Herpetosiphon gulosus: one gene and its partner. Each later gene encodes a partner of the first gene's protein in a complex. Links are inferred from orthologs where the notes say so. Each region holds a gene or a part of one and is shown on either strand. Other genes may lie near its edges.

Region 1 (13,726 bases):
GGTCGATGGTGATTTGGGGCGGATTGAACGGACGAAAGTCGCTGAATATATCGATGATTTTATTCTCCGTTCGGCGCAATTGTTGGGCGTGGCATTTCTCGCGACGATCGTTCTTGGCTTGGGGATGTGCTTATTGGCAATTTCGCCGCGCACTGGGCGGGTCTCGCCAACAATGGTCACAATCTTTACCTTGGGCAATGCGATTCCTGGCTTTTTCTTGGGTACATTGTTAGTTTTGGGTTTGCTCTATGCCAAACGATCTGGCTGGACGAACCAATTGCTCTTGCCAGTGCAAGGCTATAGCACCTCCAAACATCTAATTTTGCCAGCATTAACCTTGACTTTGCGTCCAGCGTTTTATATTGCCTCGATTGGTGCAAGCTTGCTCGAACATGAATTTCAGCAAGATTATGTGCGGGTTGCCAAAAGCAAAGGCTTGCGTTGGCGAACGATTGTGCGTCGCCATGCCATTCCTAATGTTGCGCCGGCGGTGTTTGCTAGCTTAGGCCGTGGCTTACAGATGGTGGTTGGTAGCTTAATTTTGGTCGAAGCCTTGTTCGATTGGCGCGGTACAGGTTGGATGCTATTCAATACACTGACTAATTCGCGCTCAATTACTTTTTTCAACCCATTGATTTTGGCTTTGCTGCTGGCTATGACTGGCGCAATTTTGATTTTGGTGGATTTGTTAGCCTCAATGCTGAGCTTATGGATCAACCCACTTGGGCGGCAAGCTAGCGCAGGGAGAGGCTAATGGTTAAAAATCTACCACTGACCTTTGGTTTAAGCATTGTTGGCTTGATGCTGCTGATTGCGATCTTCGGCCCTAGCCTTGCCCCGCATGCTCCAGCCGAGGAACATCGCGCCTTTCGCTATGAGGGCCAACTCTACGGCGGCCCGCCGATGCAAGCCTTGCCCCCCTTCAGCCATCCCGAATATCCCTTGGGCTTCGATGATATTAGCCGCGATTTATTGAGTCGGCTGTTATGGGCGGTTCGACCAACTTTAGTGCTCTGTGTAATTATCGCGGCGGTGCGCTTGCTACTTGGTTTGGTGGTTGGCGGAGTGGTTGGCTTTTTGGGGCCACACGTGGCAAGTTGGTTGGATACGATTACTACCATCACCAGCGCCTTGCCAATTTTGATTGTAGCCTTAGGGTATTTGATTTGGACTGGCGGCAGTGCCGTAATTGTCTATCAAGGGGTTACGCCGATCACTGCCAATAATGCAGGTTTGGCGGCGTTTATTGTTGCCTTATGTATGACTGGTTGGGTTAATAGTGCCAGCGTGGTGCAAGGCTATGTGCAAAAGATTTTGCATGCGCCCTACTTGGAAAGCGCTCAGGCAATTGGCCTGAATCGCTGGCAAATTACGCGGCGCTATATTTTGCCCCAAGTTTGGCCGTTGCTGCCAATGTTGCTTGCTAGCGAATTAACCGCCGTCACCTTGATTGTGGCTGAACTTGGCTATTTGGGCTATTACATCGGCGGTAGTTATATTTACACTGATAAAACCACCGATAGCCCCTTACCCGATATTGTCAAGCAAAAAGCTGGTCAGCCTGAACTTGGTCAGATGCTTTCCGACTTTTTTGGCCAATATAGCCGTGCACCGTGGGTTTCAATTTTTGCTGGGCTGTTGATGGTATTACTATTGGTTGGTTTTACGCTCACCAGTGAAGGCTTGCGCCGCTCGTTGGATATTACACGGCCTCGCCGTTGGTATTGGCGCAACCTGTTGCAACGCAAAACTAGCAAATCTAAGCTAAATCAGGCTACCTAGGGCTTTGCTATCGCCAATCATTTTTTGCTGTCGCTCACCTGTTCCACCTCAGCGCCGGAACGGGTACAATAGAGAGAGCAACATACTAAACATCACGGTTATCGACCGTCACAATAAGGACTAGATCAATGACTCACCCGCTGCTGATTGGGTTGAACGCCCAACAACAACGCGCAGTCCAAGCGATTCATGGGCCAGTGTTGGTGCTGGCTGGCCCAGGCTCGGGCAAGACCCGCGTGCTGACTCATCGGATTGCCTATTTAATTAATGAAGTTGGGGTGCGCCCCTATAACATTTTAGCCGTCACCTTTACCAACAAGGCTGCCCGCGAAATGCGCGAACGGCTTGGAAATTTGATTGGCGAAAGTCGGGCGCACGATGTAATGATGGGCACATTCCACTCAATTTGCGCTCGTTGGTTGCGCCGCGATATTCAGCATCTGCAACGCGCCAACGATTTTGTGGTCTATGATGCCGATGATCAGCAACGGGTAATGAAGCAGATTTTGCGCGAATTGGATTTAAGCGAGAAGCAATATAATCCGCGTTCAATTCATGCCCGCATCTCCGCTGCCAAAAACGAGATGATTGGGGTAGCTGAGTTTGCCCGCAGCGTTAGCAGCTATTTTGATGAAATTGTCTTGCGCTGTTATGAGCGCTACGAAAAACAATTGCTAGCCAATAATGCTCTCGATTTTGACGACCTGCTGCTCAAAACCGTGAATTTATTTGAATATCATCTCGATGTGCTGGCGCGGTATGCCGAACGCTATGTGCATGTGATGGTTGATGAGGTTCAAGATACCAATCGGGTGCAATTTTCGCTGATCAATCAGGTTGGCGCTGGCCATAACAACTACTTTTTGATCGGCGATATTCAGCAATCAATTTATGCTTGGCGTGGGGCGCGGTTGGCGAATGTGCGCGAATTTGAAGAGGCGCACCCCGATGTCCAAATTATTCCACTAGAGCAAAATTACCGTTCCACCCAACCAATTCTTGATGTCGCCCAATCGATCATCGATGCAGCTTATGATCGTCGCCATACCACCAAAATCTGGACTGATCAGCAGGATGGCGAGTTGGTTTCGTTGGTCGAGGCCTATGATCACAATGAAGAAGCGCGGTGGGTGGCCGATGAAATTATGCGCATTCGGGGCCGCGAAGGCCGCTCACTCGATGATTTTGCTGTGATGTATCGCACCAACGCCCAATCCCGCGCCTTTGAAGAAGCCATGATCAGCCGCAACCTGCGCTATCGATTGGTCGGCGGCACGCGCTTCTACGAACGCAAAGAAATCAAAGATATTGTGGCATATCTGCGAATTATCCATAATCCCCACGATGAAGTTAGTTTGCTACGGGTGATCAACGTGCCAGGCCGCAGCATCGGCGATCGCACCCAGCAAGAGCTATTGCAATGGGCACGCAATCTTGATGTCTCAATTTGGGATGCCCTCGAACTGCTAGCTACCAATGAAGCCCAAAGCCCGCCGATCAGCGGGCGAGCACGCAACGCCGTTGAGCAGTTTCAAAAATTGGTCGCTGGCCTACGCGATTTGCGCCACGATTTGATGCTCGGCGAGTTGATTCAGCGCTTGCTTGAGCGTGTGCCCTTGCAAGAGTTGCTGGTAGCCGAATATGGCGAAGAAGAAGGCGCAGAGCGTTGGGAAAATATTCTCGAATTGCAAAACGTTAGTATGGAATATCTGGCCCTGCCTACCGAAGATCAATTGCCGCGCTTTTTAGAAGAAGTCGCCTTGGTTAGCGATGTAGATAGCCTTGATTCCAACAAAGAGCGCGAGCCTGGTGTGACCCTGATTACGCTGCACCAAGCCAAGGGTTTAGAGTACCCGGTGGTATTTTTAGCAGGCTTAGAAGAAGGCTTGTTGCCGCACGGACGCTCAGTCGATGATCCTGAAAGCATCGAGGAAGAACGGCGCTTGCTGTATGTTGGGACAACTCGCGCCAAACAACGGCTGTACATGCTCTATGCTTTCAAACGGGCAACTTGGGGTCGCACCGATATCACGATTCCTTCGCGCTTTTTGGGCGATATTCCCAAAGATTTGCTGCAGCGCACGCCCACCCGTGAAGTCAAACAGATGCCAGTTCATGCGGCGACCCAATGGCAAAGCAATCCGCCGCAACGCACGCGGGGCACGCAACCAAGCACCAGCAGCATGTGGAGCGGCGCGAGTGGCCCAGTGCGGCCAAAACGCCCCGAACGTGAGCCAAGCGCCGCCAGTTATAGCGCTGGCGATAAAGTGCGCCACGCCAACTTCGGCGAGGGTGTGGTGGTCAGCAGCAAAATGGTCGGCGACGACGAAGAAGTCACGGTGGCGTTTCCAGGCAAAGGTGTGAAAAAGCTCTTAGCCGCCTTCGCCAAACTCGAACGGGTCTAGCACGGTTTAGGAGGAATCGATGAATCAAACAATGTGGGATGCGGTTGATCAGTATATTTCCGATCGATTAGTCCAAGCTGACCCAGCCTTGGATGCAGCCTTGCAGGCTAGTGCCGACGCTGGCTTACCACCAATCAATGTTGCACCCAATCAAGGCAAATTGCTGCATCTGTTTGCGCTGATGTGTGGGGCTAAACGCATTTTAGAGATTGGCACGCTGGGTGGTTATAGCTCAATTTGGTTGGCTCGCGCTTTGCCAGCCAATGGCAAATTGATTACCTTGGAATATGAGCCGCATCACGCTGAGGTTGCCAAAGCCAATATCGTTAAGGCAGGCCTGAGCCAAAAGGTTGAAGTTCGGGTTGGCGCAGCGCTCGATAGTTTAGCTCAGTTGGCCGAAGAAAAGATTGAGCCATTCGATCTGATTTTTATTGATGCTGACAAGCCCAATAACCCGCACTATTTGGCTTGGGCACTCAAATTTGCCCATGTTGGCACGGTGATTATTGGCGATAATGTGGTGCGCAACGGTGCAGTCATCGATCCCAGCAATCCAGACCCAGCGATTCAAGGAACCCGCCAGTTGTTTGATGATTTAGCTTCGAACTCCAAGCTGACGGCGACAGCCCTGCAAACTGTGGGCAGCAAAGGCTACGATGGCTTTGCAATTGCGATTGTCCAGCAACTCTAAAATTAATTGATCGGCCATGGTTCAAGCCAGTTGAGACTAATCAACTGGCTTACTTGTTTAAGCATAATTCGATGACATAATCAATCTCGATCACATGGTTGCTGGCTAGAAATAATTAATTTCTGCTTGATTATGATTCTATACCTCTCCATTTATTGTCATTTAGGGGGTGCAGGGGGATGAAAACACCCTTCGGTCCCCGCCTTGAGGCGGGCTTACAGAATAGGTTTGGTCAGCCCTCACCCAACCCCTCTCCCACGGCGGCGGGAGAGGGGGCTAGGGGGTGAGGGCTGACCAATCAACGGCAAATTCTACCCAATCATTATTAAAAACCTACCCTTGCAAGAATGCAAATTGTTTAACACTGCAATGTTCAGTCGTTGGGCGGTACAATCAGCTGAGTTTCATTGGCATAATTGGCGTAATCAAGGAGGAAGCGATGCTCGACGATCAGATGATCCTGCGCGAATTGGTCACAACCTGGATTCAGGCGACCGAAGCTGGCGAGGTAAGCAAGATTTTGCCCTTGTTGGATGATGATGTAATTTTTTTGGTAGCTGGTCAAGCGCCGATGCGCGGCAAGCCAGCCTTTATAGCTGCTTCTGCTGGCTTGAGTCAATTCAAACTCAAAATCGATTTTGAAATTCAAGAAATTAAACTTAATGGCAAATGGGCAACCTGCTGGAATCAGTTGCGGGTGCAGATTCAGCCGCAGCATGGCAAACCGCCGCTTGTACGAACTGGTGATAGCTTTTCGTTATGGCAAAAACATGCCCATGGCTGGCTTTTGCTGCGCGATGCCAATATGCTCCAAACATTGAAAGAGGCATAATCATGTATATTCCCAAACATTTTGCCGAGCCAAATCCCGATGTATTGCATGAATTAATCCAACGCCAACCTTTGGCGACGATTATTACGATTGGCGCTGAAGGCATCAATGCTAACCATATTCCGTTGTACCTCGATCCTCAAGCGGGTGAATTTGGCACACTCTATGGCCATGTGGCGCGGGCTAACCGCATGTGGCAGGAGCAGCATTCGCAACAGGAAGTTTTGGCGATTTTTCATGGAACTGATAGCTATATCACGCCAAGTTGGTATGCCAGCAAAGCTCAAACTGGTAAGGTTGTGCCAACTTGGAATTATGCTGTGGCCCACGCCTATGGCCCTTTGCAGGTGATCGACGACCCACAATGGTTGCGCCAACAGCTTGAGCGGCTGACCAACCACAACGAAGCCAGTTTTGAGCATCAGTGGCAGGTTGCTGATGCACCACACGACTATACCGAAGCCCTGCTCAAAGCGATTGTTGGTATTGCGATTCCAATTACCCGCTTGCTCGGCAAATGGAAAGTTAGCCAAAATCAGCCGCAAGCCAACCAACAAGGCGTAATCGCAGGTTTAGCGGCAAGCTCAGAACCAAGCGCCGCCGCCATGATTGAGCTAATCAAACAACGCCAATCGTCTTGACAGATCTGTATACTAGCCAATGTAAGATGCTGTGGATTGTTAGACCCTTCCTTGCAGCTACCCAGCAGCTCGCTATGCTCTTGTTTGATTGACCCACTATGTTTTTTTGCACTTGGGTCAATTGATTTGGGATTCTTGTTTTAGGAAGGAGTATGCACATGGCTCAAGGTTTATGGGCACGCCGCTGGGCGAAATTTCAAGCAGTTGGCTTGATCTTGCCAATCTTGGCAGCCTGTGGGGCAAGCACAACCGAGGATCGGACAATTGCCTTAGCAACTGTGCCACCGCCAACCGCCACCGCCACAACCGCACCAACCGAGGTTCCAGTTGCTACAAGTGAGCCAACCGTTGCCGCGACCAATCCGCCTGCTACGACTGCAACCACTGAGGCCTCCCCAACTGCCACCTTTACGCCAGAGCAAGCCGAACTTGAACGGCGCTTTCGGGCAGCAGTCAGCGATGCCGAAATTGCCGAACCCAGCGAAATCTCAGATAAGCTGACGATCGTCGATCCCAGCAATAGCAACCTCGTGTGGGATGAAGCAACAGGCCGAGTGTTGGTGGCAACTTGGACATCGTGGAATGGTTACGATAGTTTGGTAGGCCAAGAAACCACGACCACCCGCGAAACTTGGGTGACCGCCGTGCCCGAAATGCAAAACTTCTGCAAAGCCTACGTCCCAACTAGCGATGTACCATTGACGTTACGTTTGGAGCAATTGCTGGGCTTGCCTGCCAACAACGGCAAAAATCGGATTGTGCATTTGTGGGTTCCAGCCGAAGATCTGTTTCGGCCCAGCCCCGACCCTGAAATTAGCGATAGCATTGCCCAACTCGAAATGCCTGAGCCAAGCGCCTTCTCTTCGCAACAAGATTATGAATTTAGCCGCGATTGGTTCAATCTCCAACGCAGCCTCTCGTATGATCCCAAGAATGGCTACCCTTGGACACGCCTAGGCTACACCTACGATTGGGGCAATCAGGCTAGCGAAGTTGGTTTAAGCGAATTTGTGGTGTGGGCTAAAACCACGGTTAAAGTTGAGAGCGTCACCCAAAATGCTGAATATTGCCAGCCCTAATTGAATCGAAATACCCCTCTCCTACTTGTTGTGGGAGAGGGGCAAGAATTTTAGCCTTCGATAAAGCGATAACCAATACCCCATTCAGTCTGAATCAAATTCGATTCAGCATCGATCTCGCTTAATTTCGAGCGTAAGCGCCGAATATGCACATCGACGGTGCGGGCATCAACATATTCATCGTAGCCCCAAACTTGTCCTAGCAACACTTCACGGGTAAATACTTGGCCTGGGTGCGAAGCCAAATAGGCCAATAAATCGAATTCTTTGGGACGCAAGGTTAATTGCACATCGCGGAAGGTAGCGCGGCGACGAGCATTATCAAGCTGCAAGCCACTTGAAGTTGGCGCGGCATCACCAATCTGTTGGCGCAAACGGCTAGCCTCGGCAGTACGCCGCAACAATGCCCGTACTCGGGCTACTAGTTCGCGAGGGGAGAATGGTTTCACCACATAATCGTCAGCGCCCAACTCCAAACCGACGACCCGATCAACCTCATCGGCACGGGCAGTTAGCATAATGACTGGTTGCTCAAAGCCTTCGGCTCGCATTTGGCGTAACACCCCAAAGCCATCGATTCCAGGCAAGCCAATATCCAAAATCAATAGATCATAGGTTTCGTTGCGCAAGCGTACCAAGGCATCTTCGCCTGAGCCAGTTTCGCCCACTGCAAAGCCTTCGCGCTCAAAGCGCGAACGTACTACATCGACCACACTTGGTTCATCATCAACAATTAAAATACGTTGCATTAGGCATCCTCATTGGTCATGACTTCGCTCAAAATCCAGTTTAGAAAGCGTTGCGAGCCATCAACAATTGGCAAGGCAATAATTTCGGGCAGCGAATAGGAGTGCAATTGTTCGACGCGCTCGATCAAACTGCCCAAGGCATCGGCCCTAGTTCGCACAATCAACAAGATTTCCGACTCTTCCTTGAGCACTCCATCCCAATGATAAATCGAGCTTATTTGGGGCAAAATATTGACACTGGCGGCCAGCCGTTCAGTAACCAAGGCGCGGGCCAACGTGCGGGCCTCATCAGCATTACTGGTGCTGATCAAAACAACATGGGCTGTATCCGACATAGCTCCTCCAGATCGATCTAAGCCATTGCTGTGTCTACTCTACCTTAAAGCCATCGATCTGCAAGAGGGTTAAGCTGTTACCACTTGTTAATCCCCCATTGCATCGAAGGCTATACCTAGCGAGTTTAGCGATTTGGCCTATTGAGTCGGGCGAATTGGCTGTGCTAGGATAGCCAACGCAGCATCACATGAGAGTGAGTGTACATAGTGTCCATCGGAGCGTACCCTATGTCACAGCATGCATTGATCAAACGTTTATTAATTTTGGTAACACTGTTAAGCTTGGTGGCTTGTGGCTCAAGCGAAGCTAGCCAACCGGTAACTGCTAACAAAACTCCTAAAACCTATGCCGATTTGGTGATTGGCTATTCGCAGATCGGTGCTGAAAGCCGCTGGCGCACCGCCAATACCCTCTCGATCCAAGAAAGTGCTCAAGATTTAGGCGTTGACTTACGCTTTGCCGATGCCCAACAGGAACAAATCAACCAAATTAATGCAATTCGTTCATTCATCACCCAAAAAGTTGATCTGATTGGGGTTTCGCCAATTGTTGCTGATGGCTGGGATGCGGTTTTTGCTGAAGCCAAGGCCGCTGGCATCCCAATCATTGTGGTCGATCGCACGGCCAATGTGCCCGACGAATTAATTACTGCCTTTATTGGCTCGGATTTTGTGCTAGAAGGCGAACGCGCTTGCGAAGAAATGGCCCAATTGCTCGATCAAAAAGGCACAATTATTGAGCTAGAAGGCACGGTTGGCTCGGCTCCCGCCCGTGATCGCAAAACTGGCTTTCATAATTGCTTGAAAAAATATCCCGAAATGCAGGTTTTGGTCTCAAAAAGTGGCGATTTTACCCGTGCTCAAGGCAAAACCGTCTTACAAGGCCTGATTAAGCAATATGGCACTGATTTTGATGCGATTTATGCCCATAACGATGATATGGCCTTGGGGGCGATTGAATTGCTCAAAGAATTAGGCATCAAGCCTGGAGTTGAGGTCAAAATTGTCTCGATTGATGCAGTTGAAGATGCCTTCAAGGCTATGATTGCTGGCGATTTGAATGTCACGGTTGAGTGTAACCCGCTGCTTGGGCCACAATTTTTTGAAACTGCCCTAAAAATTGTCAACGGCGAGCCATTTGAACGCTGGGTTAAATCGAACGAAGGAATTTTTCGCCAAGCAACTGCCGACCAAGATCTGCCTAAACGGCGCTATTAGTCGGTTGAGAATTGGCTGAGGTATGGTTCATGCAAGCTTTTGGTTTGTTCAAAACAATGGGTTTTCGGCAGCGTTTATTTTTGGCGCTTGGCAGCCTGAGCGTGTTGGTGCTAGCGGTTGCGCTTTTGGCCTTCTTTACTCTGCAATCGATTCGTCGTACCTCACGGGCTGCGGCCAACGACCGCGCCATGAGCATTTTAGCCAGCGAAATTTCAATCCATGCCTTGCAATGTCGGCGCTATGAAAAAGATTTTTTGCTTAATGCTGGCAATATTATCGCTCAAGATGCTCCATTGCAGCAGTGGCATGCAGCCAGTTTCGAGCTAGGCAAGGCGATCAAAGAATTTGAAGATGCAGCTAGCAGTGAACTTGATCAAACTCAAGCACAGGTTTGGCGCGAAGCTTGGCGCGATTATGTGCGTGGCTTCAGCAGCGTAGAAATTGCGGTCAACGAAGGCTCGATCAACGATACCCAAGCAGCAGTCAAAACCTTTGAGGCCGCCCAAAACAATATTCAACTATTGACTGATCAGTCCTATGATCTGGCCGAAGTTAAAAACCATGCTTCGCAGGCGAGCAGCGCCGAGCTAGATTTGGCAGGTCAGCAAGCAATTATGCGCCTAACAGTTATTTCGAGCGTGATTGTGTTGCTGGCCTTGTTGACCTCATGGCGCTTCCCACGTTGGCTGATCAAGCCGATTCAGAAATTACAAACCAGTGCTGAACGCCTATCCAGTGGCGATCTTTCGGCGCGAGCAGGGCTGCGGCTGAATGATGAAATTGGCATGCTTGGGCGCAGTTTCGATCAAATGGCCCAAACCCTTGAGCAAAATACTAACGATTTGGCCAATGAATATGTTGTTGCTCAAACTGCCCGTGAAGAAGCCGAAGCCGCCCGTAGCCAAATCGAACACCAATTGTTCATGATTCAGCAGCAAGCTCAAGTGATTGCTGAAATGAGCACGCCAATTTTGCCATTAACTAGCCACGCTTTGGTCATGCCCTTGGTTGGGGCATTGGATCAACAACGGATTCAACAGGCTCAAGCCCGTGCCTTGGAAGCAATTCAAGAGCGACGGGCAAAATATTTATTGCTCGATATTACCGCTGTACCAGTGATCGATACTCAAGTTGGCCAAAGCTTGCTGCACCTACTGCGTGCAGCACATTTGCTTGGTTGTCGTTTGATGTTGGTTGGCGTGCGCCCCGATGTTGCCCAAACCATCGTTGGGCTGGGGATTGATCTTGGCGATATTGCCACATGTAGCAGTTTGCAAAGTGGCATTGATCGAGTGCTTAATCACTAGGCTAAGCCAGAACAACGGCGTTCTGGCTTGGCCGATTAGGCATTAGCTTGCAGTTCAGTCAAAACCTCGGCTAAACTGGCATATTGCCAGACTGCTGCCGGAAATTCTAAATATTTGGTGACACTATTGGGCACGGCATACACGGTTGCTCCCGCTGCCAAGCCGGCTTGCACTCCTTGGGGCGCATCTTCCAGCACAAGGCTGGCCTGAGCGCTGGCTCCCAACAATTCGGCAGCCCGCAGAAAAATATCGGGCGCTGGTTTGCCATTGGCAACTTCCTCACCCGTTACCGTCGCCCCAAAACAATCGCTCCAGCCAAATTTGCGCAACACCATGCTCAAATATGGGCGCGGCGACGAGGTTGCAACCGCAATCGGGAATTGCTGTTGATTAAGCCAACGAATAATTTGATCAGCATAGGGCATGGCTTCGGCTTCGTGCTCAACCAGTTCGAAAATCAATTGGCGATGCTCAGTAATCGTTTGCTCGATGCTTAACGGCAAATCGAAGCTCTCGACCAACATTTTGGCATTATCGAAAGCGCGACGACCAACCATGCGATGGCCCCAATCGGCTGCACAGGTTTTGTTATAGCGAGCCAGAAAAACATCCAATGCTCGCATACTGACAGGCTCGCTATCGACCAATACCCCATCACAATCGAATAAAATCGCCTCAAACTGTTTCATTAGGCTCCTGCTTTTTAAATAGTGCTAGTGGTGGTAATTCGGCAATTACAATCCCGATCATCATTAATAAACCGCCCCAAACAAAGGTTGATGAAATAGTTTCGTTGCCGAAGGTCGAGGCAAACAGCGCCGCAAAGACTGGCTCTAGCACGAAAATCAGGGCGGTGCGGGTTGGCGAGGCATAGCGCTGTACGATAATCTGAATCGCCAGCAACACCGCCGTACAAATGATGCCCAAATAGGCTCCAGCCCAAAAAACGTCGGCGGGCAAGGCGGGTACAGTTTCAAACAACAAGCTGCCAATTCCAGCGACGACAGCGACCACAGCCACTTGAATCAAGTTCATGGCAATCGGCGAGGCCTGTTTGGTCCAGTGGCCAATCGCCAGAATGTGGCCAGCAAAGGTCACAGCACAAATAAACACCAAGAAATCGCCCCACAACGAAACTGGTTGCGAGCCAGCTTGGGCCGCAGGGTCAATCGAAAGTACATATAAACCAGCGACCGCCAGCACAACTCCAGCCCAAACTTTGGCGCTGACTTTGGTGCGCCACAGCACTGCACCCATCAAGGGCACAAAAATCACGTTCAAACCGGTAACGAAGCCAGCGCGTGAGGCGGTGGTCATGCTAATGCCAATGGTTTGGGTGATGTACCCAACACACAGCAAACCACCAGTAATCAAACCTGCTTGCCAGTCGGTGCGCGTCCATTGACTGAACGATTTAATCGCCCATGGCAGCAGAACTAAGGTTGCTAAGCCAAAGCGCAGTGCCACAAAGGCCAACGGCGGCCAATGATCAGTGGCATCGCGAACCACAAAAAATGTGCTGCCCCAAAGCATCACAATCAACAAAAGAATCCCATCGCTTTGCCAGCGCTTCATTGCAGCACCCTTTCAGGCTAGAATCAGATCGTGCTCATAGTATACGGAGATTTTGCTGCTGCCCAGTGTCTGCAACAGGTTGTTTCCGCAGCGCTCCAACGGGTTGTTCCCACTGACCCGGGAGCCGCACCGTGCGATGGCGGGTAATGCGCATCAACAGATGCCAGTCGTAGGACTGAATCGCGTGATAGGTGGTCGATGACCACAGGCCGCGATCAGTCAGCACCAGCACCGTTCAGCCAGCAAGGATGGCGGGCTGGATCAGGGCCAGCAGCTGCACCCATAGCGGATTCCAGGCCTGTTTTTGGCTGGCGGACAGGATTGTCCATGATGGTCAAACCGGTGAAGCGATCGCGTAGTGGGGTCGCATCGAGGGTCAGGGCGAGCTAGATTTCGGTCTACAAGCGGAATACCCACGCAGGAGCATGGCAAAGCAGGTGGTCACATCGAGCATTTGACGCTAGTCGTCGGCTTTGTGCGAAGCATCGAAACACCATTCATACAGGCGCTGTTCGACGTATTAACCAGCAGAGTCAACTATGTCGCAATCGTGCGTTGTCCACCGCCGCAGGTGTGGACAATCCCCAAACTCCACCACGCAAGGCCACGGGCAAACGCGCGACTTCAGTGGGGAAAAGCGCTTGACACGGCGGCTTCCCATGGCGATAATCCGCAATGACCCGCCATAGACCCTCCTGTGATCCTGAATTCGACACTCGTATCATACCCGATAGATCGTGGCGGATCTCGCTATGCTTAAAAACCTACCCCGTAAGCCCATGCTCCTCTCCCACTGCGGCGGGCGAGGGGAACCACACCACCAATGCGCCCTTTCGACTTTTGCCTTTTGACGCTCTTTCATGTCTGATACTTCATACTTTTGCCAACCGTCGGTGTCACTTGAATAAAGCGTTGCTGCACGTTCTTGCGGGTCAGGCCGATGCCAGCGATTGAGCAAATCAGGCTGATTAACACTAAAACTAATACTAAGCGCAAAGCCCATGGGTTGGGCGGGGTTTTAGGTTCGGAAGGTTGGGTGCGGCGTGGGGCAAACAGGATTTTTGGGGGAGCCAGCAAACGCAATAATTCAGTTCGCGCTGCATCACCTAGCT
Region 2 (16,584 bases), on another replicon or contig:
TAGTTGTGTTAACGAGGGTTTGTGCGCCCATTATAAACGCTTGGGTTTCGTGATAATCGAGCACACTATACAGCTGGGCAATTCGTTGGCGCAAGGCGCTCCGCGCTGCATGCCAATAGCCCCAACCCGTGGCAGTTAGGCGCAAACCACGATCATCACGGGTGATCCATTGTTGCGACAATAATCCGTCGATCGTGCTTTCGGCGCAAATACCCAAATACGGATCAACTGCGATTAATAAATCCGGGCGGGAGATCGGATTATGATGTTTAACAATCGAGCGTAAAATCATGCCTTGAGCTGGACTAATGCCACAGGCATGCCATGCCAACGCCTTAGCATCGGCGCGATAGTTGCTCAGTGCCGTACAAACCATCAAGGCCCGTTCTTCGAAGGTTGCAGCTTTATGAGCGCTAGGCCGTGGCCCATAGGCATACAGCAAATGATCAAGGCAGGCTTGGGTTGGAATCGCCTCGCATAAGCGCTCGCCATATTCAGCCACGGCATGGGCTGCAGCTTCCGGCCAAACATCAAATAATTCTTGAATCAAATCGGCTCGTTCAATTAGATATGCTAAATAATGTGGCCCAGGCTCGTATTTGCCACGTTCAAGCACTAACCAGCCTTTGCGTAAAGCCTTCTCTAACACACTCGCTACAATTAATGGGGTGTAGTAATGTAGGTAATTGACATAACCATGCAGGGTTTGACGTGGATAACGAACAACGGCTTCGATCAGCAACAGATCGCGCCAAGAGCCAAAGGTGCGTTTGCCAAAGTTGTGCCAACGGGGGTGGTCGATCAAGCTGTGGTAGACAGCATGAATGGCGGTGGGCAAAGAGTGTACTGTCATCATCGCGCGGCCTCCTCTGAAAGCACATACGCTGACTTTGACGCACAGATGCTCAGTTTATGGTATCCCAAAAGTCACGATCTTATTGATCTAAGAGTACATAGGCGAGGTAGGCCAAGGCTTCTCGGCTGGTAGCTTTGATACTAGCCCAATTCGTAGTTGGGCTATTGGCTTTGACGGGCGCTCCAAAGCTTGTAATACCATAGTCGTGGGCCATTTTGAGCGCTCGCAGCAGGTGTGGAGGGTCGGTCACAATCAATAAACTATCGATCTGCTGGCGTTGCATTTCATCGTGGACTGCCAACAAGGTGCTACGGGTATCCCTGCCTTGCGCTACGCTGATGATCAAGGTTGGATCAATCGAGTGTTCGATCAAATAATCATAGGCAACCGAGGCCTCTGAGCGAGTATCGTTAAGGCCCGTACCACCCGAAACGATGATTCGGCGGGCATAACCCAAGCGGTATAAACGAATTGCTTCGGTCAGCCGCGCTTCTAAAACTGGCGATGGCTCACCATCCCATTGGGCTGCACCCAGCACCAACAAGGCATCAACCGGGCGCAATTCAGCTCGTTGGGCTTGGCGATATACAATGTAGCCCGTGCTGATAAACATTACCGCTGCCAAACATAAGCTGGCGAGTAGCCCTCGGATGCTGCGGCGAAGCCATTGTTTTGCTGGTGATTGCATTGCGATCCTTTGCCCTATTTTGCTGCTTCGTGCGCTATACTACCACGCCCAAGCGAGTTGCGGCGCAATCTCTGCTACAATTTTAGCATCAAAAAAATGTATGAGGTTGCTGATGACTGGACGTTTACCTTTGCTAACCCGCCGTGGCGATACCCTGCGCTACGACCGCGAAAAAGGCATTGTTGCTATATTAAATCGCCGTTTGTATCCAGCCCAAACTGTTTGGGTCGATTGTGCTGATCTCGAAGCCGTGGCTCAAGCCATCGAGACGATGGTGATTCAGGGTGGCCCGCCCTTGGCCTATGCTGCTGGCTATGGTTTGGCTTTAGCCCTCGATCAAGCTACTGACTATTCGTTAGCCCAACAGCAAATGGTTTTAGCTCAAGCCTTGGAGCGCTTGCGCCGCACTCGCCCAACTGCTGACGATTTACACACAATTTTGGCCGAGGCCGAACGCCTAGCCTTGCAGGCACTTGAGCAAAACCAAGCTCCAAACGAAGTGGTTTATGGCTATGTTGCGGGCGAAATTCAGCGTGGCGACCGTTCAGCCGAGCGTTGTGGCGTGCGAGCAGCCGAATTATTGACCGATGGCGATACGGTTTTGACGGTTTGCTATCCTGGAGCGGCCTTTAATTGGATGCTCTACACGGCGGTGGTTAAACAGGGCAAACACGTGGCGGTTATGCCCACTGAAACCCGACCCTATGGTCAAGGTATTCGGCTGACGGCCTCGCAAGCCTTGGAAATTGGCTCACAAGTGACGGTGATTAACGATAATATGTCGGGCTTTTGTTTTAGCCGGGATCTGATCACGGTGTATATGACTGCCGCTGATCGAATTGCTCTCGATGGCTCGATCGCTAATAAAGTTGGAACCTATACCAATGCCGTGCTGGCAAAACGTCATGGTGTGCCGTTTTATGTGCTGGGCTATGATGGCCCCGATCTCAACACGCCAACTGGCGCTGAGATTCCCATTGAAGAACGCAATGGCGATGAAGTGCTGATGATGAATGGCCAGCGTATCGCTCCTGAAGGCGTGCGTGGCTATTATCCAGCCTTTGATATAACCCCGCCAGAGCTGATTAGTAGTATCGTGACTGATCGTGGGATTTATCGGCCAGCCATGATTCAACGCTATTTGGATGATAGCAACGATGCACCACTTGATGTTATTCCGTTGTTGGGATGAATTTAATGCCCAGTGCCGAGTTTTGAGCTTAGCACTGGGCTTGTTCATTAATCAAGCGCAATTCGAAAATGGTAGGCGCTGATCGTCAAGCCTTCGCGAAAATAGAATTTATGGGCTTGTTCGCGCTGCACGCCGCTATCAAGATGTAGTTCGTTGCAGCCTTGGGCTTTGGCTTCAGCTTTGAGCCAATCCAACAAGGCCTTGCCATGGCCACTAGAGCGTTGGCTGGCGGAGGTGATCAGATCATCAACATACAGCAACATTCCAGCATACAGCATTTCCATGAAGCGATAGCCCACCACAGCTTGAACCTGACCTTCAACGACGACGGCGGCCATCTGATAGCCATCACGCTGGATCATCCTTTGAATTCTTGCAACATACTCTGCTTCAACTAAGCCTGGCCGCAGCTCACGCATCACGGCAAAGGTGCTGGCAATCTCGGCGGCACTTTCAATTTGTTGGATTTGCATCGGTCTGGTTGCTCCACAACAGCATAATTGGGGCTATTATCGCAGGTTTTCCTGTTACAGATTCCTTGCCATAATCGCTTAAGTTAGGTTCTTTGCCCCCTGTTTCGCTATGCTCTGTGTTAACGTCTGGCCCCTGGCTTCTGAACCCGATGTTCTATGCTCTTTGCTCTACGATGGCTTTTATGCTATACTGCGGCGGCCTTTCTGCTCCGTAGCCTTGTGGCCACCAAACCCACGGCAAAACGGGGCAAACCCGAAGGAAGGAGTCTTCGAGTGGTTCGCTTTGAACCCTCCTCGCATCATTTTGGTGCTGGTTGCAACGCAACCCCTTGACTCCATGCATATAACTCAATTGGATATTGGCGGCCCCGTGCCATGAAACGGTGGCAATTTAATGTTTCATGTAGGTGAAAACATCGTGCGTGCATACGAAATGATGACCGTCCTGCGCCCTGATTTGGGTGGCGAGGAAGAACTCAACACGACCATCGAGACCATCCAAGGCTATATCAAAGCTCAAGGCGGCGAAGTAGCTAGCACTGAACAAGGCGCTCCTTGGGGCCGCCGCAAATTGGCGTATCCTATCGACGACTACACTGAAGGTTTCTACTTCTTGACCCACTTCAGCTTGAACGCTGATCGCGTGACTGAAGTCGAACGTCACTTGAAGTTGGCTCCACAAATCCTGCGCTATTTGTTGATCCGCGACGAAACCAAGCGCTAAAACCAACGGGGAGGAAACCGTGGCGAAAGATTTAAATAAAGTGATGATTATTGGTCGCTTGGGCAAAGATCCTGAAATGCGTTTTACGCCGCAAGGAACCCCCGTGACCAACTTCACTGTCGCCGCTGGTCGTCAGTGGAAAGACCCCAATGGCGAGACCCGCGATGAAACCGAGTGGTTTTCGGTCGTGGTCTGGAACAAATTGGCCGAGATCTGTAATCAGTATCTGACCAAAGGCAGCCGCGTCTATATCGAGGGTCGGCTACAAACCCGCTCGTGGGATGACGATAGCGGCCAAAAGCGCTTTCGTACCGAAGTGGTTGCCAGCGATATGATCATTCTTGATCGTACTGACCAACAGCAAGGCCAAGGCCAGTCGCGCAGCGGTGGCTACCAAGCTGGTGGCAATCAACGCCCAGCCCGCGATAACTCCGCCAATGATTATAATCGTGGTGGGAGCTACGGCGGTGGCGCTGGCTACAACGAGCCCGATATCGGCGATGACGATATCCCATTCTAAAAACTGCTGAATTTGAATTACTAGAACATACAAGGAGCCGTTCGCATGTCAGATCAACGCCGTAAGTCGGCAGGTCGCCGCAAATACACACCCCGTCGCAAAGTGTGTGTCTTCACGGCTGAGGGGATTGTGCCCGATTACAAAGATATCAAGCGCTTGCAACGGATGGTCTCGGATCGCGGCAAGATTTTGCCCCGCCGCCGCACTGGCACATGTGCTAAATATCAACGTAAATTGAATGTTGCAATCAAACGCGCTCGTCACTTGGCGCTGTTGCCATTCGTTTCTGAAAATACCCGCGGTTAATTCTGCGTCGTTGGTTAACGAAGCACAGGCACAGTCGCGAGATCCGCGCTGTGCCTGCTTTACTTTAGTTTCCCCCAATGGAGTAGGCAAGGATTATGGCAAAACATACTGAGAATGTGCAGCACTCGAAGCCACTGAACAAACGGCAACGTGCTCGCTGGGATCAAGAACGCAAGCAAAGCACTCGTGTGTTGCTAATCGCCGCTGCTGCGGTTGGCTTGGCGGTGCTCCTGATTGGGATTGGGCTGGTCATTCAGAAGGTGATTGTCCCTAACAAAACCATCGCGAATGTTGCCGGGGTTGAAGTTACCAACGCCGAATATCAACAATATCGCCAAATTATGCAAGCCCAACAAGCAATTAATTTGGCTCAACAAATTCAGCAATATGCCCAATATCAATTGCAAGGCACCGAGCAATTTGCTACCGATGTCACCAATTATATTGCTGGCTTGAAAGATCAGAATGCTCCACTTGATTATGCTGTGCTTGATCAGCTGATCAATGATAAGGTGCTTGAAAACAATGCTACCGCTGAAGGCATTACGGTCAGCGATGAAGAATTGCAACAAAGCTTGGCAACCAAGTTTGCTCCCGCCAACGAAGTGATGAACCCAGTTGCCCCAGTAACCTCAACCACTGGTTTAACTGATACTGCTTCGTTGACTCCAACCCCAACTTCAACTCCAACCCTCAGCGAGGCCAGCAATCGGGTTGATTCGGCAGTGACCACCTATTTTGGTACATTGCGCGAATTTATTGAAGAAACTTCGACCTATGGCTTGGCAACCTTGCCATTTGATCGCGAAGCATTTAAGGCCTTTGTGTTGCACCAAGAACGCTTGCAGTTGTTGCGTACAAAACTTGGCGAAAAATTGGTCACCGAAGATCAAGCAACCAAGGAAATTTATGCTGATGCGCAGCAAATTTTCGTAACTGCAAATATTACCGACCCAACCGACCCCGTAACCGTAACCAAATGGGCGCAAGCCAAAGCCAAAATCGATGATATTGCTGCGCAGTTGACCGATACGGCTAGCTTTACTGATGTGCAAGTGTTGAATACTAACGATAATGCAGTCGATAATCCAGCCACAGGCATGCGACCACTAACTCAATTTGATGCCTTGGGCATTACCCAGCCAATTTCAACCCAAGAAGTTGGGGTAATTGGCAAGCCGTATCAATCGACCCAAGGTTGGCATATTGTTTTGGTACATCAGCGTGAATTGCGCCCAAGCCAAACCGATTTGGCCACCAAGCGCGATGAGGCTGTGCTTAAGTGGGTTGAGGAAAAACGTACTGCTGCTGCTGTACAACGTTTCCCCGAACCAACCGCAACGACCGTTCCACCAACGATCGAGCCAATTCCAACCACGATTCCACAGCCAACCACTGATCCAGCGGCAGTTACCGCAACTCCAACTGGTGCAGTTGCGCCAACCGAAGCAGTAACGCCAACACCATAAGCAAAAACAGGTAGAATAGTGGCGGGTCAAAGGCGACCCGCCACTTGTTGTTTAATCTGAGGAGTTTCCATGAATCGATGGTGGGCCAAACGAACGATGCGAGTATGGGTTGCCCTAGCAATTACCGTGCTGATCATTGGCGCAACGATTTGGGCAACCATGCAATTGCTTGCCGATATCGCTGGTACTGCCACCACATGGCGCATCGATTTAACTACATTTGCTTGGTTTGCATCAGCAGTTTCGGGCTTTTTGATTAGCGTGATTATGCTGTATCGGGTTGGGAGTGCCTTAACTTTGCACTATCGGGTCGATCGCAATGCCTTGACGATTCACTGGTTGGGGAATACTGCGGTTGTGCCGATGAACTTGATTACAGCGGTTGAGCCAAGTGTGGCTGTGAAGCAAAAGCCTGGTTTGCTCACTCGTTTTGGTTATACTAGCGGGGTTGGTCAGGCAGTTGATGAGCAGGTTTTGAATTTCTTTAGCACCCAACCTGCCGAACAAGCCCTGCTTTTACGCACCACGGGCGGTAGTTATGTAATTACTCCAGCCCAACGTGATAGCTTTATCCAAGAGGTCGAAAGCCGGCTTAATTTGGGGGTGGTGCAAGTTCAAAGCGAAGGTGTAGTGCGCTCTACGCGGATTGCCTATGATTTTTGGTTGAATAATGCGGTGCGCTGGGCGCTGGTGGTTGGGCTGTTGCTCAATTTTGCAGTTTGGGGCTTAATTGCTTGGCGCTATAACCAACTGCCGCTTGAAGTACCAATTCGGATTGATGCCACAGGTGCAGTTAGTGGAGTCGAAGCCCGCGAACAACTGTTAGCCTTGCCCTTGGTTGGGTTGCTCGCTTGGCTGATCAATGCTGGATTTGGGGCATTGGTGTATCGAACTTCACGGGCTGGGGCGTTTGCCTTATTAATTGGTAGCTCGGTGGTTCAACTCTTTTTAGGTGTGGCAGTTTGGGTGGTGGTGCGCGGCTAGCCCTGATCAACCAGCCGCGCCGCTCGTTTAGAGCTTGCCGCGTGAACGGCCTTTGACTTTGCGTTTGCCAGTATCCTCTGCAACGACTGCCGCTCTGGCTCGTGGCTTGTGATTGACGCTCTCAAGCAAGGCCGTGTTGTCGATCAAGGCTAAGGTTTGGCGCATTTCGGTCAGTTGATCACGCAATAAGGCCGCTTTTTCAAACTCTAGATCTTTGGCAGCTTGTTTCATCTGCTTTTCAAGCTCGTTGATAACTTTAAAGAGTTCTTCTTTGGTCATGCTGTCGGGGTTGGCGGCGGTTTGGTAGGCTGCTGGCTTTTCAGCAACTTTCTTCATGCCTTGGGTCAAATCGCGCACTGCTTTAACGATCCCCTTGGGTTCGATGCCATGTTGTTGATTATAGCGCTCTTGAATTTGGCGACGGCGACGGGTTTCGCTGATTGCATAATCCATGGCTGGCGTAATCGTATCGGCATACATCAGTACCGTGCCATCGATGTGGCGAGCAGCCCGCCCAATAATTTGTACCAACGACGATTCGGAGCGTAAGAAGCCCGCTTTATCAGCATCGAGAATAGCCACTAATGAAACTTCAGGCAAATCTAAGCCTTCGCGCAAGAGGTTGATTCCCACCAGCACATCATACACACCCAAACGTAAATCACGCAGAATGTCGATTCGCTCAATCGTGTCAACATCGGAGTGGAGATATTGAGTGCGCACGCCCATTTCTTTGAGATAATCGGTCAGATCTTCGGCCATACGTTTGGTCAGGGTTGTGACCAACACCCGCGAGCCAGTATCAACCCGCTGTTTGATTTCGCCCAGCAAATCGTCGATTTGGCCACGAGTGCGCCGCACTTCAACCATCGGATCGAGCAAGCCAGTTGGCCGAATAATTTGCTCAACCACCTGTTCATGATGTTGATATTCGTAGACCCCAGGCGTAGCTGAGACATAAATTGCTTGATGCACATGCTTCGAAAATTCATCAAACATCAAAGGGCGGTTGTCGAGCGCCGAGGGCAAACGGAAGCCAAAATCGACCAAGGTTTGCTTGCGCGAACGGTCGCCATTGAACATCCCACGAATTTGCGGCACTGAAATATGCGATTCATCAATCACCAATAGAAAATCATCGGGGAAGTAATCGAGCAATGTCCATGGCGTTTGGCCTTCGCTGCGCCGATCCATATGCCGACTATAGTTTTCAATCCCTGAGCAATAGCCCAATTCTTCCATAATTTCGAGATCGTAGAGTGTGCGCTGTTTAAGCCGCGCCGCTTCGAGCACCTTGCCTTCGCCTTCGAGATGGGCTAATTGCTGCTCTAGCTCAAGCCGAATATCGCCAATTGCGGCCTGCATTTTGTCGGCGTTGGGAATAAAGTGCTTGGCGGGAAAGACTTCGATTTGCTCTTTTTGGGTCAAAATCTCGCCAGTCAAGGGATCAACCTCGACCATGCGCTCAATTTCATCGCCCCACATCTCGATCCGAAAAGCACTTTCAGCATTGGCCGGAAAGATTTCGAGCGTATCGCCACGCACGCGGAAAGTTCCACGGTGAAAATCAAGATCGTTGCGCTCAAATTGCAGATCGATCAGGGTTCGCAGTACTTTATCGCGATTGCGAATCTCGCCAGTTTTAAGCTTGAGCGCTACTTGACCATAATCAGTTGGCGAGCCAAGCCCATAGATCGCCGAGACCGAGGCCACGATAATCACATCACTGCGGGTAAACAGCGCTTGGGTTGCTTCGTGACGCAAGCGATCTATTTCTTCATTGATTTGAGCTTCTTTTTCTATATAGAGATCCTTTGATGGCACGTAGGCTTCGGGGGTATAGGCATCGTAGTAGGAGACGAAATAGCCTACGGCATTCTCAGGAAAAAATTCTTTAAACTCGGCATACAATTGTGCGGCGAGGGTTTTATTGTGTGCCATTACCAAGGTAGGCCGTTGAACTTGCTCGATCACCCGCGCAATTGTATGAGTTTTGCCAGTCCCTGTTGCCCCCAATAAGGTTTGGTGGACAAGCCCACTATTTAAGCCATTGACTAATTGGGCAATCGCCTGTGGTTGATCGCCACGCGGTTCGTAGGGTGCATGGACTTTTAATGGTGGCATACGACCTCCTAAATCACGTCATTAATTATACTGTGCTTATGCTTATTTATGGTCGTTCTTGCGACTGATTATCGAACAATTGTGTTATTATAACGATTTTTTAGGATTGATCGCTAGGGGTCAGAGATCAGGGACTAGGCTTCAGGAATTAGGCTTAGGTTATTGGATGCGGGCTATAGCAAGATCAGCCTTCGCGTCCTTCGCGGTTTCTACGCTCTTCGTGCTCATCGTAGATAAAACTCCTGATCCCTGACCCCTAGTCCCTTTATCAAAATCGTGGATAATAAGCCTAAATCAGGTTGGGGAGGCACGTGTGGCACGGATTTGGCGTTGGCTTGGAGCCAGTTTAATCATTATTATTGGGTTGGTATGGCTCATTCGTCAGCCACCAAGTTTGGCGCTGCAAGCGGCCCAAGCTCGTTTAGCTGGCAACTGGCATCAAGCAACCCGCTTGTATCAACAATTAAACCAAACCCAGCCAAGTGTGCCCAATCAATTAGCCTTGACTGAGCTATATTTGACGCGCGGCGAGTGGCAAGCGGCTGATTATCAATTAATTGAGGTGTTTCGCCAACCACTCAAGCCTGAACAACACCAACAAGCCTGGCAATTGTATGGCTGGGCTGGCTTGCAACGTGGCGATCAAGCTGCGGTTCAAGCAACAATCCGTACTTTCGACTCCAATCTGTGGAGCCACCTACTGCGAGCTGAATTGGCATTTCGTGTGGGCGATTTGATTAGTGCAACCAATCACTTGAATCAGGCCCAAGCCTTGTCCCAACCATGGCAGAATTGGGCTTGGCTGCGCAGCGCTGAACTGGCATTGCCCAATGATCCCAGCCTTGCGCAACAGTTTTTAGCCCAAATTCAACCGCAAACCAACGGCCCACGCTTGGCGAATCCATGGCAGTGGCAACAACGAATTCAGCGCATGCAGCAACTTGTGCCGCAAGATCCAACTCAGCGTATGCTTGGCGTAGCCAGTTTATGGAGTGAACAGGGTTTGTGGCAAGCCGCCGATCTGCTGCTCAGCCAAATTCCTGCCAGCGATCAAATGGCGAGTTTTGCTGCCAACCAACGAGCGTTGTTGTATTGGAGTGCTGGCGATAGTGCTACGGCTTTGGAGTTAATCGCCACTGCTCAAGAGCAATGGCCAAATGTTGCGACCCTGCCACGCACCCAAGCCAAAATTGCCGCTAGCAGCCAGCAGCTTGATTTGGCACTTGCCGCATTGCAACAAGCAGTTAATTTGGAGCCAGCTAGCAGCGAAAATTATTTGGTGGCTGCGACGATTAGCCTGAGTCAAGGCGATTTTAATGGGACTGCCGCCGCCTATAATCAAGCGATTGCCACGGGGCCAATGAGTGGCACATTGAGCTTAGAGGCGGCTAATTTTTATATCAATACGCCGTTGCGCCGCTGTAGCAGTGGCTTGCAGTATGCTCGCCAAGCACTGAACACGCCAGTTGACGAGTTGGCACGGCGGGTTGTGGCGACTACCGCGTTGCAATGCTCGTTGGCGGCTGAAGCTGAATACATGATTTCGCCGCTGTATCAAACCAGCCCTGATGATCCGCAATTGGCCTATTTATATGCGGTTTCGCGTTGGCAACAAGCCAAGCCCGATGCTCAAATATTGCTCGAAAAAGCCGCCGATCGGGCAATTCAAACCCCATGGCTTCAGCAAATTGAACAGTATTTGAACTGAGCCAGCTCAATCAAAAATTAAGAAGATGCACCTATCTGCGTTTTGGCATAATCAAAAAAGCATGCTATAATCGGATCTAACGCTAAGCAGAGAACGAAAACGCGGGCGGTGTAGCCCCCGCGTTTTTTGTGTCGTGCGCGTCGCTTGCTTGCCATTCGGGGGGTTAGGGCGACTCCGCACGCTGCGGGACGGTAACAGCAACGGGCTGTTAACCCTACATTCACCGAAAGGATACTCGTTTTAATGACTACGTTTACGGAACTTGGGCTAGGCGAAGCGACGTTGCGGGCAATTACTGAACTTGGCTATGAAGAACCAACTCCAATCCAGGCTCAAAGTATTGGTTTGATGCTCAGTGGCAATGATATTATCGCCCAAGCTCAAACAGGTACCGGCAAAACCGCTGCTTTTTCGTTGCCAACGATCGAACGGATTGATCCCAAAGCCATGGGTGTGCAAGCCTTGATCTTGACCCCAACGCGCGAATTAGCCGTCCAAGTCTCGGATGCTATTTCAGCGTATGGCAAATATTTGAACATTCGCGCCTTGCCAGTCTATGGTGGTCAGCCAATTGATCGCCAACTTCGCGCTTTGAAGCGTGGGGTCAATATCGTCATCGGCACACCTGGCCGTTTGATGGACCATATGGAACGTGGCACGCTTGATCTTTCGACCGTGCGCACCGTGGTGCTCGACGAAGCCGACGAAATGCTCAACATGGGCTTTGTTGATGATATTGAATATATTTTGGAACGCGCTCCTAAGGATCGCCAAACTGCTTTATATTCAGCCACCATGCCCGATGAAATCGCGCGTTTGGCTCGCAAATACTTGAAATCACCCCAAATGGTGACGATCGAACGCGAACAATTGACTGTGCCGCAAATTCGCCAAGTGTATTATGAAATTGGCGCACGCGATAAATTTGAAGTGCTCACACGGATTCTTGACCTTGAAATGCCAACCTCGGCGATTATTTTCTGCCGCACCAAGGCCATGGTCGATGAGCTTGGTGAAAAATTGTTGGCTCGTGGCTATGGCGCTGAATTGCTGCACGGCGATTTGAGCCAAGCTATGCGCGACCGTGTGATGAAGCGCTTCCGCGAAGAACAAGTCGAAATCTTGGTCGCAACCGACGTGGCTGCCCGTGGCTTGGATATCGAACATGTCAGCCATGTGATTAACTATGATATTCCGCTTGATCCTGAAGCCTATGTTCACCGGATTGGCCGAACTGGCCGGGCTGGCCGTTCAGGTGTTGCCGTAACCTTGGTAACTCCACGCGAACGTCGCCAACTGCGCACCATCGAACGCATGACTGGTGCGCCAATTCAACGCTTGCGCTTGCCAACGATTGCCGATGTGGTCGCCCGCCGCCGCGAAGCCTTCAAAGACAACTTGCGTGAATTGATCGAGCAACACAACGAACAAGGTGGTTTGGAACAATATTTGGTTTTGGCCGAAGAATTGGCCGAACAATATTCACCAACCGATTTGGCCGCTGCTGCCTTCAAGATGATGCTTGGCGAGCCAGATTTGACCGCCGAAGATCCTTTAGAAATGGTTGAAGACGAAGCAACCTTCGATGCTCGCCGTGGCGATCGCCGCGATAGTCGCGATAATGGTCGCCGTGGCGATCGCCGCGATAATGGTCGCGCTGGTGAACGTGGTGGCGATCGCGGTGGTGATCGTGCTGCCCGTGGGCCTCGCAGTGGTGATCGCAACAGCGGTGGCCGCTCGTTCCGCGAAGAAGGCATGACCCGTTTGTTTGTGGACATTGGCCGCGAACAAGGTGTGCGCCCAGCTGATATTGTTGGGGCAATTGCCAACGAATCAGGCTTGCCAGGCCGCGCAATCGGAGCGATCGATATTTTCGATAACTTCACCTTTGTTGATGTGCCGGATGAGGCTGCCAACCGTGTCTTGGCTGCGCTTGGTCGTACCCAAATTCGCGGTGTGAAAATCACCCCAACCTTGGCTCGCCCACGCCGCTAAAATCATTTATTCGTCCAGTGCTTCGGCTCCTTGGTTGCTGCCAAGGAGCCGTTTTTAGTTAACGTATAATTGCGCCAATCATTCTAGTGAGGTTGGCGATGCAACTCGATTTGCTTGAACGTTTGCAGCAATGGCATAACCCCGTGCTCGATCGGCTGTTTTTGTGGATTACCAATATTGGTGGTGAGGATTTTTATCTGTTGCTCGGGCCGCTGATTTTTTGGTGTGTTGGGATCAACTTAGGCGTGCGATTGTTGGTGATGTTGCTTGGCTCGTTTTATACCAACGCTTGGCTCAAAGATTGGTTTGATACTGTTCGACCTGCGGCTGCCCATCCTGAGCGTTTTGTGTTGAGCGAAGGCGCTAAAGCCACTGCCCTCGAAGAAGATGGCTCGTGGAGTCCTTCATTTCCCAGTGGTCATGCTCAACATACCTTGGTTTTTTGGGCGTTTGTTGGCTTGTGGCTACGCCAGCGCTGGGCTTGGGCAATTGCTGGCATTATGATTTTCCTCGTTAGCTTTTCGCGGCTCTATTTGGGCGTGCATTGGCCGATCGATCTGCTTGGTGGCTGGTTTTTTGGCAGTTTAATTGTGGTCGCCAGCATCTATCGCACGCCAATTATCAGCAATTTACCAAGCAAACAGCAAGAACGCTTGGCCTTGGCGGTTGCCGCGCTCAGCTTAATTGGCTTATTCGTTGATCCTGGCGCTGATCGGGTTAAGATGCTGGGCTTTTTGGCTGGCTCGTTGGGTACGTTGGGTTTGCAGCAACGCTATGCTCAATTTCAGGTGCAAACCGTTTGGTGGCGACAATTAATCAAAATTGTGCTGGGCATTAGCATTGTCTTTGTGTTGCGGGCACTGCTCAAAAGCGTTTTGCCCGCAACCCTGATTGCTGATGGCCTGCGTTATTTGATTATTGGAGTATGGACGACCTTTGGTGCTCCATTGCTATTTCGCTTTACGATTGCTAAACCTGCGGCAAATTGAGCCGAATTTGCGCCCCACCCTCTAGCCGATTACTAAACTGGGCAGTGCCACCATGCAAGAGCGCTACATGGCGAATCAAGGGCATTCCCAAGCCGCTGCCGCCCATTTTGGTCGTCCAGCCCAAGGCTTGATTCAACGATTGAGCCTGATTTAAATGATCAAGCAAATCGGCAGGAAAGCCCTTGCCCGTGTCGTAGATCACAATCTGCGTCGATTGAGGCGTTTGTTCAACCTGAATGAAGATTTGGCCTTCGCCAGGGTAGCGTAACAGCGCCTCAATTGCGTTTTGCAAAATGGTATGAATCGCCAAGCGCAAAAAAAGCGCATCGCCAACCACAATACAATCAGTGGGGCAATCGATCTGAATGCTCGAATTAAGGCCATGGCGCTGCATCTCGGTTTGGCATTCAGCTTGTTCAGTTTGCAGCAGGGGCAATAATTGGATGGGGATGCGTTGTTGCGGCAGCAATTGGCCTTCGCGGGTGAGCACCAGCAATTCGGTCGTTAGTTGGCGAATTGAATCGGCGGTGGTTTGTAATACACGCACCAACTCCTGCGGGTGAATCGCATCGTTATCGATCACTGCCTGTTTGGCGAGATGTTGATTGAGCATTGGCAACAATACATCAAGGCTGTTGCTATAGGAGCGCAATTCGTGCTGAAAAAAGCGCATAAATTGGCGGACTTGCTGCTCTTTGCTGAGTTGAGCTTCAGTTTTGACCCGTGCTTTGGCAAATTGCACCGCCTGCGATGTGACCCCCCAGAGCATCAAAAACTCCAAAATATTGAATGCGATGATTGCTGGTGTAAACACCCGCCAACCGCCAGCATGAATCGAAGCAACAATCGTGACTGAGAGTGGATAAAAGGCAATCGGCCACCACCGCCGACTGGCCAACATCGCCATCAAAATTGGCAACATCGTCAAGACTACCACCGCCGCATCCGAGGGAATAGTCGCCAGCACATAAAAACAGGCGAGCGTGAGCACAGCAACCACAATCCAGCGTGGCCAAAGGGCGTTGGGCTGGCGAAACATCCACCATGCCAGGCCACCCAAGCAGAATGTTACCCCAAAATCAAGCAGAATGACTGCGGTTGGCACATCGCCATAATCTAAATTGACCGCACCCATAATTCCAATTAATGCCGTAAACAAGGCCAAAATTGCAGTGAGGGTTGCAAATGGATCAGCACCATGGACAATATCCTGCCACCATTGCTTAATCCAGTACCAAGCACGCACTTTCCATGGGCCGATTGATTGCTCTGGCATAGGCTTGCTTTCTTGAAATGGGCTTGAGTGGTTGCTAAGGGTTTGGCCAATCTGGGTTTCTAACACTTTTTAAGGGTTCATTTAGCCTACTTCGATCTAGTCCTAGTTGCAATTGGCACAAAGCTGGTTGGATATAGGCCATGCCTAGCACTTAGTCCTATCCACAATAAGCCCTTAAGAACTGTTGTGATATATAAATAGATCGTGTTTTAATAGCTCTATTCCTAACAACTGTTATCAATTGTTACCGTCATTTTGTTCACCAATTGTCTGCTGGCTTATTAAAATGATTGAAATAAGGAGCCTACTTTATCCCAAGTTTACGAGAGAATAATTCGCGTGTCCCGCCATGTTCTGCAAATCATCCTAGCATTACCATTTGTTATGCAGTACAGCCGATTGTAGTGATTGAATTATGTTTAGAATGAGGCAGCATATGACTAAGCCCGACGACTTAACCGATATAGTAGCTGATTTGAATCAACAACAGTACTGGAATTTGGATGGGGCGGAATGCCAGCTTCTTTGCCAGCGCAGTTGTGAAATCTTACGACGCAACCCAATCCCCAACCCTGCCAAATATGCTGATGTGGTGGTTAATGTCTATCACGATTATGCCACGGTCGCCGCCGCCTGTGATCCACAACATCCCAGCCATGAGCTAATTTGGGTTTCGATTATGGATGAGATTTTGAGCTGGTATCGCTGCAAGCGCTTTTCGCTGGGCAACGGCTCGCAATTGTGTGAGCATTCACCCGATTTAGTGGCCTACGAAAATGTTAAGCGTTCGCTGCCTCAATTTCGCTTTGAAGCCCGTTTGCGCAGCTATATTCACACGATCGCTGATCGCGCGATTATTCATTGGTGGCGAGCCAAGGATGCCAAAAAACATGGTGGCAGTGGCGGACGCAGAATTCACGAAAGTAGCAATGTTTATACGCCCAGACCCCAAGATCAAACCTATTATCTTAGCCAAAGCCACGGGCCCGATCATCAACGTGAATTAGGTGATACGATTGCCTCGCCCGATCTTTCACCCGATGAGCATGTTGAGCGCTGTGAACTTCAACGGCACATGGCGGCTGAAGTTCACGCGATGGTCGATGACCCGCTGTATCCAATTGCCCAGCAATATTGGTATGCTTTGTTGTGCGAGGATAACAATATTACAGCTTTGGCTAAACAGCTCGGCTTGCAGGCCAATGATCTCTACAATTTGCGTGATCGGCTGCGGCGGCGTTGTAAACCTTTTTTGGTGCAATGGTTTTTAGTCTAGGTTT

Evidence for each region.
Region 2: the proteins of ABEB26_RS17285 (region 1) and uvrB are in contact, whole or in part, in a crystal structure (PDB 7EGT), measured with the Thermus thermophilus proteins. The link is inferred for Herpetosiphon gulosus from one-to-one orthologs. Residues at the interface, in WP_096412145.1 of Thermus thermophilus: His654, Arg656, Phe657, Gln666, Asp668, Glu669, Lys680, Arg681, Leu682, Ser683, Lys685, Tyr686, Ala687; in WP_096411307.1 of Thermus thermophilus: Glu23, Leu25, Arg26, Asp27, Gly28, Glu29, Arg30, Phe31, Arg55, Glu326, Asp327, Phe328, Glu379, Ser382, Gln383, His398, Gly400, Arg401.

What each region holds. Positions count from the first base shown.
Region 1 is NZ_BAABRU010000012.1:180,670-194,395, reverse strand. The notes cover bases 1,555-4,548. They hold ABEB26_RS17285 (ATP-dependent helicase), read left to right. Parts: upstream 1,555-1,910; coding sequence 1,911-4,187; downstream 4,188-4,548. Other genes in these bases: ABEB26_RS17280 (O-methyltransferase), read left to right, coding at 4,207-4,548; ABEB26_RS17290 (ABC transporter permease), read left to right, coding at 1,555-1,782. Also shown: ABEB26_RS17295 (ABC transporter permease subunit), read left to right, coding at 1-754; more of ABEB26_RS17290, read left to right, coding at 754-1,554; more of ABEB26_RS17280, read left to right, coding at 4,549-4,878; ABEB26_RS17275 (YybH family protein), read left to right, coding at 5,318-5,710; ABEB26_RS17270 (FMN-binding negative transcriptional regulator), read left to right, coding at 5,713-6,351; ABEB26_RS17265 (hypothetical protein), read left to right, coding at 6,510-7,430; ABEB26_RS17260 (response regulator transcription factor), read right to left, coding at 7,481-8,179; divalent-cation tolerance protein CutA, read right to left, coding at 8,179-8,514; ABEB26_RS17250 (ABC transporter substrate-binding protein), read left to right, coding at 8,743-9,732; ABEB26_RS17245 (HAMP domain-containing protein), read left to right, coding at 9,762-11,039; ABEB26_RS17240 (HAD family hydrolase), read right to left, coding at 11,075-11,728; ABEB26_RS17235 (DMT family transporter), read right to left, coding at 11,715-12,614; ABEB26_RS17230 (tetratricopeptide repeat protein), read right to left, coding at 13,473-13,726. UniProt on the Escherichia coli protein: A helicase with DNA-dependent ATPase activity. Unwinds DNA duplexes with 3'-5' polarity. Translocates on single-stranded DNA with 3'-5' polarity. Initiates unwinding more efficiently from a nicked substrate than double-stranded DNA.
Region 2 is NZ_BAABRU010000001.1:157,996-174,579, forward strand. The notes cover bases 6,789-9,733. They hold uvrB (excinuclease ABC subunit UvrB), read right to left. Parts: upstream 9,337-9,733; coding sequence 7,240-9,336; downstream 6,789-7,239. Other genes in these bases: ABEB26_RS00815 (PH domain-containing protein), read left to right, coding at 6,789-7,212; ABEB26_RS00825 (hypothetical protein), read left to right, coding at 9,650-9,733. Outside these bases: ABEB26_RS00775 (hypothetical protein), read right to left, coding at 1-856; ABEB26_RS00780 (YdcF family protein), read right to left, coding at 936-1,544; ABEB26_RS00785 (s-methyl-5-thioribose-1-phosphate isomerase), read left to right, coding at 1,657-2,736; ABEB26_RS00790 (GNAT family N-acetyltransferase), read right to left, coding at 2,784-3,209; rpsF (30S ribosomal protein S6), read left to right, coding at 3,628-3,933; ABEB26_RS00800 (single-stranded DNA-binding protein), read left to right, coding at 3,953-4,453; rpsR (30S ribosomal protein S18), read left to right, coding at 4,499-4,759; ABEB26_RS00810 (peptidylprolyl isomerase), read left to right, coding at 4,855-6,228; more of ABEB26_RS00815, read left to right, coding at 6,298-6,788; more of ABEB26_RS00825, read left to right, coding at 9,734-11,044; ABEB26_RS00830 (DEAD/DEAH box helicase), read left to right, coding at 11,288-13,039; ABEB26_RS00835 (phosphatase PAP2 family protein), read left to right, coding at 13,138-14,028; ABEB26_RS00840 (sensor histidine kinase), read right to left, coding at 14,009-15,304; ABEB26_RS00845 (hypothetical protein), read left to right, coding at 15,741-16,580; ABEB26_RS00850 (nuclease A inhibitor family protein), read right to left, coding at 16,577-16,584. UniProt on the Escherichia coli protein: The UvrABC repair system catalyzes the recognition and processing of DNA lesions. A damage recognition complex composed of 2 UvrA and 2 UvrB subunits scans DNA for abnormalities.